3 linked regions of the Vreelandella piezotolerans genome follow. The protein of the gene in region 2 interacts with the protein of the main gene of each other region in a pairwise test. Links are inferred from orthologs where the notes say so. Each region holds a gene or a part of one and is shown on either strand. Other genes may lie near its edges.

Region 1 (2,999 bases), 1.4 Mb from region 2 along the record:
TACCGGCGTGCTGTCCAACGTGGCTGTTGGCCCATTACTTTCGACGTCGTTGCCGTCAATCAGCCCGCCGCCGCCATTACCCTGCTGGGCAAAGGCTTGTTCATTGGAAGCGTTTTGCTCACCCACTGACGTTTCACCCAGTGAAATGCCTTGTTCGGCCAGCGCGTCGCGTAGTTGCGGAATCGCCTGCTCCAATACCTGACGAACCTGCGCATGAGCCGATAAGAAGTGCGCCTGGGCACCGTGTTCGGTCATTTTCAATGAAATGGAGAGCGGGCCAAGTTCGGCGGGGTGCAGTTTCATCTGAATGTGTTGCTCCCCCCCTCGCTGAGCAAATTGAACGAGTTGCTGACCGAGCTGGGATGGCCACGCCGGATGCGATACGGGAGTACCGATCGAGGAGGGGAGCGAGGTGCCCGATGGAACGGCAGCAGGGGCAGGAGTGCCATGAACATTAGGCACGTTGAGTGCTAGTTCGCTGGCGCTACCCAGCCGCGCAGCTGTGTCATTAGCGCCATTGCTGACCGCCAAGGCACTCGTCATTGCCTCACTACTGACGCGAAGTTGAGATGCATTCATTTGCGCAGCCGATGCCGTCAGCGTGCTGTATGTGGCAGGCTGACTGCTCGAGGATGCATGAGCCGTAGAGTTGGCGGCGAGCAGTGAGACGATGTGCTGGTTGCGGGACTCAAGTGTAGAGTCACCGGCCGAGCCTGTGCCGGCAGCGAGTTGCTGATAAGCAGCGACTAACGCGGCAGCATCTTGTTGGCTTATCGCTAACTGTTCGGCAATATCAGCAATCGACACGGTCTCAGCCGTGACGTCGCGGGATTGAGTCGTTGCATCACTGAAGGCTGCGACCAGCGCAAGACGACTGGAAATTTCGTCAAGCGATGATGGTGAGGTCTCTCCGGTGCTGCTGAGCATGCCGGGCAGAGCGGCTAGCTGGTCGGCGCTGGGTTGCTCTGCGTTGTGTAGCTGCGCGAGCAGCGTCGCGAGCTCTTCTTGGTCGAGCTCAATGCCTAGTGACTCCAATAGCGAGGCGAACTCCTTCAGAGCAGCCGATGCCTGTGAGGCGGATGTCGCACCGGTAGCGAGTTCTTGCGGCAGGCGTGGCTGTCCTTCATTCGCCTGAAGCATGGCTTGGCGGAAAAGACCGTTGCTGGAGAGGCTTTGAGCCCCGGTTGCCTGTGAAGCCGACATGCCATTGCCTTGGCTAGGACTCGCAGAAAGTAACAGTTGAATATTCATGAATAGGCTTCCTGACGCGACGCTAAAGGGGTTTGTCAGACTGTTGGCGAGCCAGACGATTAGTGACCATGTCGTCGCTCGCTTTCTGCTCGTGACGCGCTTGTCGGCGGTGCTCTTCTAATAACCGGCGCGAGGCCAGTGTATCGTAAGAGGAGAGTTTGCGCTGCTCCTGTTGCCAGTGCTGTTGGCTTTGTTGCACGCGCTTTTGCTGCGCCGCTAGCGCCTGTCGGGCACGGCTAAGAGCAGCATCCAGTGACGCCAAGAACTGTTGATAATTGTACATGGTAGCGGGGTCGATGCCGTCACGCATGGCTTGCTGTAAACGCTCGGCGTACTCCGCCCGATAGCGATTGAGCGACTGTAGCTGCGCTTCGGTTTGCTGCTGAGTTTGGCGCTCTTGCGCCAGCAGTTTGCCGGCTTGGTCGCGTGCATCGCGGGCAAGGTCTGTCAGCATATCGAGCTGTTGATGACTCATTTAGCCTCCCACTACCGTGTGCAGGGCTTGGCGGGACTCCTCAAGCGGCGCACACTCCTCGATATTTTGTTGAAGAAATCGCTCTAAATCAGGAAAGCGATTGACGGCTTCGTCTAGCCGAGGGTCATGCCCAGGGCTGTAGGCTCCCACGCTGATCAAATCGCGGTTGCGTTGATAGCGTGAAAAGAGTTGTTTGAACGTTCGCGCTTTCTGCTGCTGTTCTTGCGTCACGATGGCAGTCATCGCACGACTGATAGACGCTTCTATGTCGATGGCAGGGTAGTGGCCTGCTTCGGCCAGTGTGCGTGATAACACGATATGGCCATCCAAGATCGCCCTGGCCGAATCGGCGATAGGGTCCTGCTGGTCATCTCCCTCGGTGAGTACGGTATAGAACGCCGTAATCGAGCCGCCGCCTCGCTCCGCATTTCCCGCCCGCTCGACCAAGCCAGGCAATTTGGCGAACACCGATGGCGGATACCCTTTCGTGGCGGGCGGTTCGCCGATGGCGAGCGCGATTTCCCGCTGGGCCATGGCATAGCGCGTTAGCGAGTCCATGATCAGCAACACGTTGCGCCCAGCGTCGCGGAACCCTTCGGCAATGCGCGTGGCGTAAGCGGCCCCCTGCAATCGTTGGAGGGGCGACGTGTCGGCAGGGGCGGCGACGACCACGGCGCGTCGACGGCCCTCTGGACCCAAAATATTGTCGATGAAATCCTGCACTTCGCGGCCACGCTCGCCGATCAAGCCAACCACGATCACATCGGCTTGGGTATAGCGTGCCATCATACCCAGCAGTACCGATTTACCGACGCCAGAGCCAGCGAATAGCCCCATGCGTTGGCCTCGGCCTACGCTAAGCAGTGCGTTGATGGCGCGGATACCAACATCGATCTGTGACTCTATGGGCGCTCGAGACAGTGGGTTGAGCGGTCGAGACTGCAGGGTCGTGCGGGGTGCCTCTTCGACGCTTTCACGGTCGTCGAGCGGGTTACCGTTACCATCGAGCACGCGCCCCAGCAGTTCGTCGCCGACTGGGAAGCGACGAGCACTATGCCCGTTGCCATCGACCAAGGGCGTCACCCGTGCGCCTGGCATCAAGCCAGAAATTTCTTCCAGCGGCATCAGGTAAAGCTTATCGCCCGAGAAGCCAACGACTTCGGCTTCGGCATGCTTATCACTGTCGTTCAGGCGGCCATCGGCGCCCGGAAGTTCGATTTGGCAGGCGCTGCCAACCGCCACACGTAACCCGACTACTTCGATCACCATGCCC
Region 2 (8,313 bases):
CAGCCCATGGTGCCGTCGTCCTTGGCTTCACACATGTAGGTAATCGCACCCACGCCGACGGTTTCGAGAGCGACGGTGTTGCCGTCCGGTACTTGGACGTCGGCGGGGGGCATGTCCGCCAACGCGGCGTGACTGAAGGTTGCAATCAAGGTAGCGGCGAGCGTCGCACGCGTCATGTGTTGGATGGTCATTTCAGTCTCCTTGGGGTTTTGTTCAACCGCTTTGAGTAGCGGCTGTATAGGGGATACACACAAGGAGACCGATTGGATGCACTCTTTTTGAAAAAAAGTTTGTGTGTTTAAAAATTAACGGCTCACCCCATCCACCGTGACCTGGCGCGGACAGGCATTACCGTCGGCATCGAACAGGTGGCAGCGCTGGCCAGCGATTCCCAAGCGCGAAACTTGGCCCTCTTCCAGCCGTGTCAGGCCATCCAGCCGCTGGGTCACGGGGGTATCGATGCCCGCCAACTGCCAGTGGGCGAGGGTTTCATAGCCCAGCTTTTCGGCCACCATCAGCGTGGCGCTCAAGGCGGCGTCGGCTTGCTCGGGCGCCACGAAGTCTTCGGCACGCAGTCCCAGGGTGGCCCTATCGCCTGCCTGAAGCTGATGACCGTTGACCGCCACCGCCAGCGTTTCACCGCTATGCAGGCGCACCACGGTCTGACGCTCGCCGGGGTCGACCACCGTTACCGGCAGCGTATTGATCCGCGGCGAGCCGATGAACTCGGCGACTTCCAGGGTGGTAGGAAAGTGATACAGCGACAGCGGCGCGCCTACCTGGGCAATACGTCCTTTCGAGAGCAGCACGATACGGTCGGCCAGGGTCATCGCCTCCACCTGATCGTGGGTGACGTAGATCATGGTGGCGTTCAGGCGCTTGTGCAGCGCGGCGATCTGTACCCGCATATCCACGCGCAGCGCGGCATCCAGATTGGAGAGCGGCTCGTCGAACAGAAACACGGCAGGCTCTTTGACCAGGGTGCGGCCAATGGCCACCCGCTGGCGCTGGCCGCCGGAGAGGTCTTTGGGCTTGCGCTCCAGAAGCTCGGTGAGATGCAGCATCTCGGCGGCGTGCTCCACGCGGCGGCGAATTTCTGCTTTGTCGGTACGCGCCAGCTTCAAGCCAAAGGCCATGTTCTCCGCCACGCTCATGTGCGGGTAGAGCGCGTAGGATTGGAACACCATGCCGATGTCCCGCTCCTGGGGCGGTATCTCGTTGATCCGCTGGCCATCGAGCTGCATATCCCCGGTGGTGATGTCTTCCAAGCCTGCAATCATGCGGAGTAGCGTGGATTTACCGCAGCCGGAGGGGCCCACGAAAACGACGAACTCGCCGTCTTCGATGGTGAGGTCGATATCCCGTGAGATTTCAATACCATCGAAAGACTTACCGATGCCGCTAAACGTCAAACGTCCCATGGTGCTTCCTCCTGAGTGTGCGGGCAGCGGGCAATCGCCACCCCAAACGGCGGCAGTGTCAGCGTACCTGCCTGCCACTCGCCGTTTAGCCACTTAGGTGCATCCCCCAGTGCTTCAGCGCCCTCGGGAGCCGAGCGGGTCACGGTTTGATCGCTAAAGTTCAGCGCCACCAGCAGGCGAGTTTGCTGATGGGTGCGCTCCAAACAGAGCACCTCGTCGCGTACCGGATGGTAATCCACGTCGCCTTTCACCAGCGCAGGCTGCGTGCGGCGGAAGGCTAAAAACGCGCGGTAGGCATTGAGCAGCGAATCGGCATCCTGCTCTTGCTGGTCCACCGCCAAACTTGCGTGGGAATCGGGCACCGGCAGCCAGGGAGTAGCGCTGCTAAAGCCCGCATGGCGGGCGTCCGCCTGCCAGGGGTGCGGGGTGCGGCAGCCATCGCGACCTTTATAAGCAGGCCAGAAGGTGATGCCCGCCGGATCGACGAGCTGCTCGAACGTCAGCTCCGCCTCGGGCAGGCCCAGCTCTTCGCCCTGATAGAGGCATACGCTGCCCCGCTGGCTGAACAGGAACACCAAATAGAGGCGCAGCTTATCGAGCTGCCCTTCCGCCTGCCAGCGGGTTGCCAGCCGCGTTACGTCGTGGTTTCCCAGCGCCCAGCAGGGCCAGCCATCGCCAATGCGCGCTTCCATTTCGGTGAGCGTTTCGTGCAAGTAGCCAGGGTCGGCTTTATCGGTCAGCAGGTTGAACGAATAGCACATGTGCAGGCGCTTGCCGCCCTGGGAGTACTCCGCCATCACGCCGAGCGCATCGTCGTCACCCACTTCACCTACGCTCGTGGTGCCGGGGTACTCATCCAGCAGCGCCCGCAGCCGCTCCAGAAACACCAGATTTTCCGGCTGGGTTTTGTCGTATTGGTGGAGCTGATAGCCGTAGGGGTTGTCGGGGCGAACGCCCAGGAAGCTCTCGGTAACTTCCTGGCGCGGCGGGTTGTCTTTTAACTCGCCGTGGGTGCAGAAGTTCACCGCATCCAGCCGGAAGCCATCCACGCCGCGCTCCAACCAGAAGCGCACCTCTTCCAGCATGGCGTCGACCACCGCAGGGGTGCGGAAGTTAAGATCCGGCTGGCTGGCCAAGAAGTTATGCAGGTAGTACTGGCAGCGGCGGGTATCCCACTGCCAGGCGCTGCCGCCGAATACCGACTGCCAGTTGGTGGGCGGCGCGCCGTCGGGTTTGGGATCGGCCCATACGTACCAGTCGGCTTTGGGGTTGTCGCGGCTTTGGCGGCTCTCTTCGAACCACACGTGCTGGTCGGAGGTGTGGGACATCACCTGATCGATCGTCACTTTCAGCCCCCGCGCGTGGGCCGCTTCGACCAGGCGGTCGAAGTCTTCCAGCGTGCCGAACATGGGGTCGACATCGCGGTAGTTGCTGATGTCGTAGCCGAAATCTTTCATCGGCGAGGTAAAAAACGGCGACAGCCAAATCGCATCGACGTTTAATGAAGCGATGTAGTCGAGCTTGTCGATCACCCCTTTCAAATCGCCAATGCCGTCGCCGTGACTGTCCATAAAGCTACGCGGGTAGATTTGGTAAATCACCGCGCCGCGCCACCAGTCGGCTCCTTGGCTGCCAACGTAGTGAGAAGTAGAAGGTGTCTGCATCATGGTCCTTATCCTTGTTATTACCGACGGTGTCTCAAATCGTTGAGTCATCACCTATGGCTGGCATGATGCAGGCTACGCCGCTTGATAGAATCCTCCCCCACTGGACGCATCAGGCGTAGGCGTGGGGAGGAGTGGTCACACGGCGCCTCACTCCCCCTGAATATGCGCCATGAGTTGCCCTGCCAGCGCAATGGCTTCGTCTCGGCGGCGAATGTTCTGCTTTTGGTAAAGGCTGCGGATATGGGTCTTGATGGTCGTCGGCGCCACCGAGAGCTGTTCGGCAATCTGCTCATTGGAGAGCCCGGCGTGGATCAACCCCAGGATTTGCCATTCGCGTCGGGTGAGCGGCGAGGTGCGAATCAGCTCCGGCACGTCAGGTCTTGCGACGATATCCGCGATCACCGTTTCGTCCAATATCAAGCGTCGGGCGCTTCCAAAGTCTTTCTGCTGACCCGCCAGCGCCAGCAGCCGCTCTGCCCTCGCCTGCTCCAAGGCTGATAGCGTGCCGTCCGTCAATAAGCCCGACAGCAGATCTCCCAGCGGTTTGCCCATGCGCAAAAAGCTGCCTATCAACGCCGTGCGAGACGCCAAACTGAGCGCTTGATGCATATGGTGCCGGGCTTGCTCCTCCTGGCCAGCCGACCACGCAGCGGCCGCGAGGCAGAGCTGGTTGCGGTTGGCATCGGTGACCAGCCCAAGTCTTTGAGTATGGACTTCGAGTGCTTCCAGCAGCGCGCGGGCCTCATCAAAGCGGCCCAGCAGCGTAAGCGCCCGAGCGTGATTGCGTACGTTGCATTGGGCAAAGTGGTTGGTGGCCCCTTCGGTGATGGGCGCGGGCGCTTCCTGACGCCAGCGCTCCACAGCGTCGAGGTCTTGCGTGGAGTGCCACCAGGCCAGCAGCGTGGCGTGGGCATTGGCGACCCAGTCGATATGGTAATCGCCTTCGGCCAGGATTTTACGCAGCCGCCGAATATGGTCAGCGCACTGAGCCTGATCGCCACGGCTCTGGGCAATTTTGGCCAGTTGAATGTGGCACTGCAGCGTCCAGCGCTCGCCCTGGTTGTCGAGCACGGCAATGCCTTTGAGCGCGGCCTGCTCGGCTTCATCCAGGCGGTGCCACTCCCAAAGCACCTGGCTGCGAATCCGGTAGAGAAACTCCGCCACGGGCAGGTGCTCGAGCTCTGCCCGCTCCAGAAGGGCAAAAGCGCGCTCTTGAATATCGTAAGCGGCCTGCAAGCGCCCCTGGGCCACCAGCGTTTCCGACTGATGGCAGAATGACCACAGCAGTAGCTGGTGATCCTCTCGCTGGCGTGCCAGACGCTCCACCTCGCGCACCCGTTGCAGCGACTCGTCCAGATAGCCCAGCACGAAACGCGCCTCGCTCAAGATGGCGGTCGCGGTCAGCGGGGTGGAGGCTAAATAGCGGGCGGGCACGGCCAGCGCCTGTTCAGCGAGCGGCGCAGCGCGCTCGGCGTTGCCCTGATTGATCGCTAATTGGGCGCGCAGGGTGGCAAACTCGGCCGTCAGCCGCTGCCACTCTGGGGCCTCCAGCTGCGCTTCGATCCATTGGATGACTCGTGCGGTGATATCGAACTGGAACTGCGCATGGGAGACCCAGCCGTAGAGCAGCGCCAGCTCTGGGCGTGTCGAGATTTGCGGCTCCCCCAGCAGCCCAAGCCCTTGAGCCAGCAGCGCGTAGGCCCCGCTGGCCAACAGCGCTGGCCCTTGCGCGACCAGTAGACTGGCCACCTCCTCGGGCGATTCCGCCAAAATGGCTTGGCGCAACGCCATGATCGGGTCGTTGAGTGCCAGCCAGGCTTGGCTGGCCCGCTGGTGCAGGGTGCGCTGGGTGGCCAAGCTAAGCTCGTGGCGGCGGTGGCGCAGGTACTCCCCGAACAGCCGTTGAAAGCGGTACCACTGGGCGTGGGGGTCGGGCCGCTCGATGAATAGCCCCGCTTGCTCGAAGGCATCGAGCCGCTGGGTAAGCCGCTCGCCCTCCAGCAGGCGCGCCATCAATTCAGGTGAGAAGCGCTCCAGCACACCGAGCTGCAGTAGTAGCTCTCGCTCCTCAGGGGGCAGCGCCTCGGCCAGCCGTTCATCGAACCAGGCCACAAAATCGGGATGACCGCCGTTTAGCCGCTCGACCAGCGCATCGAATCCGGCGCGAGTCGTCGTACGCTCCACCAGCCAGTTCAGGGCCATCACCCAGCCGCCGCTGCGGCGCAGCGCCCGCTCCAGGCTCACCCGAGTAGGCGGAAAACTGAGCTGCTCGGCGCAGAGGGTTTGCGCCTCTTCGCTATCGAAGGCCAGGGCGCTTAGATCGATCTCTTCGAGTTCGCCCCGCAGCCGCAGGCTGGCAAGGCCCAGCGCAGGCCGGGAGCGACTGGCTAGGGTCAGGGTCAGCCAGGGCGGCTGATGACGCAGCCAGTGGGCAAGCCCCGCCAGAATATCGGGGTGCGTCAGGTGCTCGAACTCATCCACGACCAGCCGACAAGCCGTCCGCTGCTTCGGCAGCTCGCCCAGCCAGCGCTCTAGCTGCTCCACGCAGTCCGCCGCCTCAGACAAAGGCGACAGCGGCGCATCCTCACGTAACAGCGTATCGATGGCGGCTTGCCAGTAGCGTAAAAAGCGCTCGGGCCGATTGTCGCGCTGGTCCAGGCGCAGCCAAGCGGCGTCTTGCTCCAGGGCGGGTAGGCGTTCTGCCAGTAGCGTGGTCTTTCCGTAGCCCGACGGGGCTTGAACGAGAAGCAGGCGCACGCGCTCGTTCAATGCAAAGGCATCATTGAGGCGCGGCCTTGCCACGACGCCCAGTGGCAACGTCGGTGCGGTAAGCTTTTCTTGTAGCAGCGGCATGGCCCTCTCCTATGTGTCTACCAACGTCCTCGTCTATGACTTAGGCTACTTATTTGGACAATAAAAAGCCCGCGACGAGTCGCGGGCAACCGGCATGGGCAGATGGCGCTCATGCCGCCATGAGATCGAAAGCAGTCTTGCTAGCGAGCGGTACTCCCCTAGAACCATACTTCGGTTTGGACACCGAAGGTGAACTCACCACCTGTGAAGCCGTCGCTGCCCAGCGAGCTGGCACCGTAGCTATTCAGGCTCTCATCCCAGTCGCTGTAGGTGGTGAACAGACGGATTTCAGGACGCTTCCAGAACCCGCCCACTTCCGGCTTGAAGGTCGGGGCGATAGTGAACTTCATGTAGTCGCCGTCCACCGCATTGCGGCCGCTGTAACCCTGCGGTTCGAAGTCCATCCACTGGTAGCTGGCTTCGTACTGCATTTCGAAGTTTTGGTTGATTTCGTTCGCCAGGCGAACGTTCAGCGTGGCCCAATCATAGCTATCGCCACTAGCAAAACGGTCGTCGCTGGTTTCCGCCAGGATGGCCGGCGCAATGCGCCACTGCGGGGCAATGTAGGTCGTGCCGTAGAGGGCAAGGCGCGTTGCGCTGGCATCATCGGTCAAGTCGCCGTTGCTACCCAAGCCTTTCACCTCGGCACCCAGGCCTTGGCCGTGCAGTACGGCGGCCTTGAAGTTACCGTCGCCCAACCCAAAGAAGCTATCACCGTGGTAGGCCACCATGGTGTGCCAACCGGTATCGGCAGCGGTTTGGCCGACGCCGATGTCGCGCTCGTCGTTATCGGCAGCGGACATGCCGTTGACCATCACCTGCCAGTTACCGAAGTAGTTGTTGGAGGTCAGGACAAGGTTGTCGGTATCGCTGTTTTCGCCGTCCAAACCGGGGTTTTCACGGTTGACGACCGGGAAGTCGCTGAAGCTGCGACCATAGAGCGAGAAGTTGGTTTTCCAGTTCTCCGCCAGCTGCACGTCGTACACACCACCACCGGTACCGGCGAGAAAGACCACGTCGCTGTCAAGCCAGTGAATGTCGAAGTTATTGCGATCGAAGCGCTTACCCGCCCAGATCGAGGCGTTCTCGAAGGCCCCTGTAAAGCTCGGCAAATCGCTGAACTCTGCGTACACCTGACGCACGTTCAGGTTGGTGTCATCGCCCACCCAGTCGTTGCTGGAGTTGGTGCCATGGGCCAGCATGGTGGTGTAGCGGGCTTTGGCGCCGTTATCGAACTGCATGCGGTAGTTCAGGATCGCTTCAGAGTAGGTGTCCGGCTCGTTGCCCAAACGCCCCACCGCCCCACCGTTACCACCGGCGGGCGTTAGGTACGGGCCACCCGGTGCACTTTTGCCATCTTCACCAATCAGCAGGCCAGATCGGGCGTAAACGTTAAACGAAAAGCCCTCTTCGCCGCTGGCCTGGCGTTCGACGCGGGCCAGGCGCTCTTCGATATCGGCATTGGTAGTCGCCGCAGCCGGGGCGCTGGATGCAGGCGCGGTTCCGCGACCTTGCTCGGCTAGCTCGGCGCGGCGCTCGGCCGCTTCAGCTCGCTGCTCAGCGGCTGCAATGCGTGCTTCCAGCTCGGCAAAGCGCTCTTCCAAGGTCATGTCAGCATTGGCGGCACCGCAAAGACCGAAGCTGGCAGCGGCGACGGCAATGGCTAAAGGTGTTTTGAACGTCATTTTATGCATTGTTTTTCAACCCTAGTGTTAAATCCTATTGTTTTTTATCCCGAACGCCCGAACCGTTTGGCTCCCTACTTTTTGATCACCGGCCCCAAAACCGGTGTAAAAAAAGCCAGCGTTTCAGTGCTGCCACCCGTGTCGTTACTTCGACTCGCCGAAGCCTGTGCCCAACAACGCGACAAGGTGATTGACCCAACGTGTTGCAAAGCAACTTTCGTGTTGTGTGAAGATAGAGTGACAGTTGAAACTTAATCGATTAAGAGCACGTAAACCAACAAGCTTTTACTAATTATCGACCAATGTCTAAAAGGTTATTTATCTTAGAGAAATTGAATTGACATAGATTAGACAAAAGTCGCTATTGAACTTCACGACGACAGACGGCTAACTGGCAGCGTACTTAATCGTTTAAGTAGGCGCTATGAGCGCATTGATACCCCATCACCCACAACAATAAACGCCGAGGAACGCCGTAATGAAAAAGACACTACTCACTTCAGCTATTGCTTTGGCCAGTCTTGCCAGTGCCACCGGGTCTGCCCAGGCGGCCGAACTGACGATCTCCTGTGGTGCAGTTGGCGCAGAGTTGACCCTTTGCCAAGAAGGCGTACGCGCCTGGGAAGAGAAAACCGGCCACAGCGTCGATGTGGTTTCAACGCCCAACTCGTCTACTGAGCGCCTGTC
Region 3 (2,871 bases), 1.2 Mb from region 2 along the record:
CGTCATCGCGATATGCGCCGCCCCGCCCAACAGCCCCGCCAGCACGAGCAGGCTCAACACCTCTGGGCGTAACGCTGACCAGCCTAGCGGCAGCGTCGCCAGCCCCGCCAGGGCCGACACCAAAATGAAGTAAAACGCGATGGCGCCCGGCGTTTCCGTGCGCGAAATGCGCCGCACGGTGAGTAACGCCCCCGCCGTCAGCACCGCGCTCAGCACCGCCAATAGATAGCCCACCAGCTGGCCCGATTGGGAAGCACCGCCCACGTTCGGCAACACCAGCACGGCCATTCCCCCCATCGCCAGCCCCATCGCGAGCGCACGCACCCACGTAAAGCGCTCGCCCAACAGCAAGACACCGCCTAGTGCCATAAAAATAGGCGTCAACTGCGCCAGCAGCGTGGTCTCGGCCACCGGCAGCACCGCCACGGCGGCAAACGAGGCAAACATCGCCGCCGCGCCCAATCCTGAACGCAAGGCATGCCCCAACGGTCGCCGGGTCGCCAATCCCTGAGGAAACTCCCGGCGTAGGGCCAGAAACACCACGATCGGCAACAGCGCAAACAGCGAACGGAAAAACACCGACTGCCCCACCGGCACTTCATCGCTCACGGCTTTGATACACACCAGCATGCCCGTAAACAGCACCCCCGACAGCACACGCAGCCAAATCCCCAAATAAGGGCGGTCAACAGCATCCAAAGGCATTAGGTGGTTTCCTTCATTCGTCAGCGTCCAGAGGTTAATAAGCGGATGCTGTTATTGTGACGTAAGTCGCCTTGGCTTGTCTCACTCAAGCCCCACGTAGCATCGTCTGCCAGACCCACAAGCCTTGGCGCGGCGGATGGGTCTGCAATGGCATATACATATAAAAAAGCCCCAGCACCGGGGTGCTGGGGCTGTTACTTCAGAGCGCTCTGGGCTCTTACGGCTTCATCTCTTCAAAGAACTTCTTCACGCTGTCGAAGAAACCGGTCTTCTTCGGTGAGTGGCTGTGGCTGTTGCTGCCATCGAAGCTCTCTTGCAGCTGGCGAAGCAGGTCTTTCTGCTCGTCGTTGAGGTTGACGGGCGTTTCCAGCACCACTTTGCACAGCAGGTCGCCGGGGGCGCCGCCGCGAACGGGCTTCACGCCTTTACCACGTAGGCGGAAGAGTTTGCCGGTTTGGGTTTCCGGCGGAATCTTCAGCTTCACGCGGCCATCCAGCGTGGGCACTTCCAACTCGCCACCGAGGGCTGCATCGACGAAATTGATCGGCACGTCGCACTGCAGGTGCTTACCGTCACGCTTGAAGATGTGGTGCGGCTTGATGGACACCTGAACGTACAGATCGCCCGCCGGGCCTCCGTTCACGCCGCTCTCGCCTTCGCCGTTGAGACGAATACGGTCGCCGGTATCCACACCCGGCGGAATCTTCACCGAGAGGGTGCGGGTTTCACGCACGCGGCCTTCGCCGTTACATTTGTGGCACGGCACTTTGATGTGCTGGCCACTGCCGTGACAGGTCGGGCAGGTTTGCTGAACCGCAAAGAAGCCCTGCTGCATGCGTACTTGGCCGTGACCATGGCAGGTCGGGCAGGTCTCTTTGGTGGAGCCCGGCTCGGCGCCGCCACCGTCGCAGCGGTCACACTCAATATGACGCGGGACGCGAATGTCCACCGTGGTGCCCGCCACTGCGCTCTCTAGATCCAGCTCTAGGTTGTAGCGCAGGTCGGAGCCCCGTGCAGGTGCGTTGGGCCCACGACGACGACCACCGCCGCCACCGAAGATATCGCCAAACACATCGCCGAAGATATCGCTGAAATCGCCAGCGCCGCCGCCACCGAAGCCACCGCCGCCAAAGCCGCCGCCCTGGCCATCCACACCGGCATGGCCGAACTGGTCGTAGGCCGCGCGCTTCTCGCCATCGCTCAGAACTTCGTAAGCTTCCGACACTTCGCGGAATTTTTCCGCTGCGGAGGTATCGTCCGGGTTTCGATCAGGGTGGAATTTTTGCGCCAGACGGCGATAGGCCTTTTTGATCTCTTTCTGATCGGCCCCTTTTTCGACACCCAGGACTTCGTAATAATCGCGTTTGGACATGGGTCCTACGCCTCCTGGTTAGCTACGCACTATAGGCGTCTCGGCCGCGGAAACAGCAACGCGGGAGTTGCCTCCCGCGTCACCGCTTTCCTTGGCAGAAAGAGGTGGGTTACTGCTTCTTCTTGTCGTCGTTGACTTCTTCGTATTCGGCGTCAACCACGTCATCGTCCTGCTTGGTGTTGGCTTCTTCAGCACCTTCACCACCCGCCTGGGCCGCTTCTGCCTGTTCGGCGTACATCTTTTGCGCCAGCTGGCCGGAGACTTCGGTCAGCGCATCCAGTTTCTTCTGGATGTCGTCCTGGTCATCGGTTTTCACCGCTTCTTCCAGTTCGGCGATGGCGTTTTCGATGGCCTGTTTCTCGTCATCGGTGGCCTTATCGCCCGCTTCTTGAACGGTCTTACGGGTGGCGTGAATCATGCCGTCCGCTTGGTTACGCAGCTGTACCAGCGCTTCGAACTTCTTGTCTTCGTCCGCGTGAGCTTCAGCGTCGCGTACCATTTGCTCGATCTCATCATCGGAGAGGCCGCTAGACGCCTTGATGACGATGGACTGCTCTTTGCCGGTCGCCTTGTCTTTGGCAGACACGTTCAGAATGCCGTTGGCATCGAGATCGAACGCCACTTCGATCTGCGGCACACCGCGCGGTGCCGGCGGAATGTCGGCGAGGTCGAAGCGACCCAGCGACTTGTTCTGCGACACTTGCTTACGCTCACCCTGAACGACGTGAATGGTCACGGCGGTCTGGTTGTCATCCGCGGTCGAGAAGGTTTGCGTCTTCTTGGTCGGGATGGTG

What was found. Proteins that work in one complex are often made in the same cells at the same time.
Region 1: the proteins of malT (region 2) and fliJ interact in binary tests that used the Escherichia coli proteins (3 or more experiments, as listed by UniProt). The link is inferred for Vreelandella piezotolerans from one-to-one orthologs.
Region 3: the proteins of malT (region 2) and dnaJ interact in binary tests that used the Escherichia coli proteins (3 or more experiments, as listed by UniProt). The link is inferred for Vreelandella piezotolerans from one-to-one orthologs.

The regions. Positions count from the first base shown.
Region 1 is NZ_CP048602.1:115,056-118,054, forward strand. It holds fliJ (flagellar export protein FliJ), read right to left. Parts: upstream 1,727-2,999; coding sequence 1,274-1,726; downstream 1-1,273. Other genes in the region: GYM47_RS00510 (flagellar hook-length control protein FliK), read right to left, coding at 1-1,251; fliI (flagellar protein export ATPase FliI), read right to left, coding at 1,727-2,999. UniProt on the Escherichia coli protein: The FliJ protein is a flagellar protein that affects chemotactic events. Mutations in FliJ results in failure to respond to chemotactic stimuli.
Region 2 is NZ_CP048602.1:1,503,514-1,511,826, reverse strand. Bases 3,036-6,249 are described here. They hold malT (HTH-type transcriptional regulator MalT), read right to left. Parts: upstream 5,942-6,249; coding sequence 3,236-5,941; downstream 3,036-3,235. Other genes in these bases: GYM47_RS06915 (carbohydrate porin), read right to left, coding at 6,100-6,249; GYM47_RS06925 (alpha-amylase family glycosyl hydrolase), read right to left, coding at 3,036-3,088. In the rest of the region: GYM47_RS06935 (DUF3455 domain-containing protein), read right to left, coding at 1-191; sn-glycerol-3-phosphate ABC transporter ATP-binding protein UgpC, read right to left, coding at 306-1,421; more of GYM47_RS06925, read right to left, coding at 1,409-3,035; more of GYM47_RS06915, read right to left, coding at 6,250-7,635; GYM47_RS06910 (ABC transporter substrate-binding protein), read left to right, coding at 8,105-8,313. UniProt on the Escherichia coli protein: Positively regulates the transcription of the maltose regulon whose gene products are responsible for uptake and catabolism of malto-oligosaccharides.
Region 3 is NZ_CP048602.1:349,299-352,169, reverse strand. It holds dnaJ (molecular chaperone DnaJ), read right to left. Parts: upstream 2,078-2,871; coding sequence 923-2,077; downstream 1-922. Other genes in the region: dnaK (molecular chaperone DnaK), read right to left, coding at 2,187-2,871; GYM47_RS01665 (DMT family transporter), read right to left, coding at 1-705.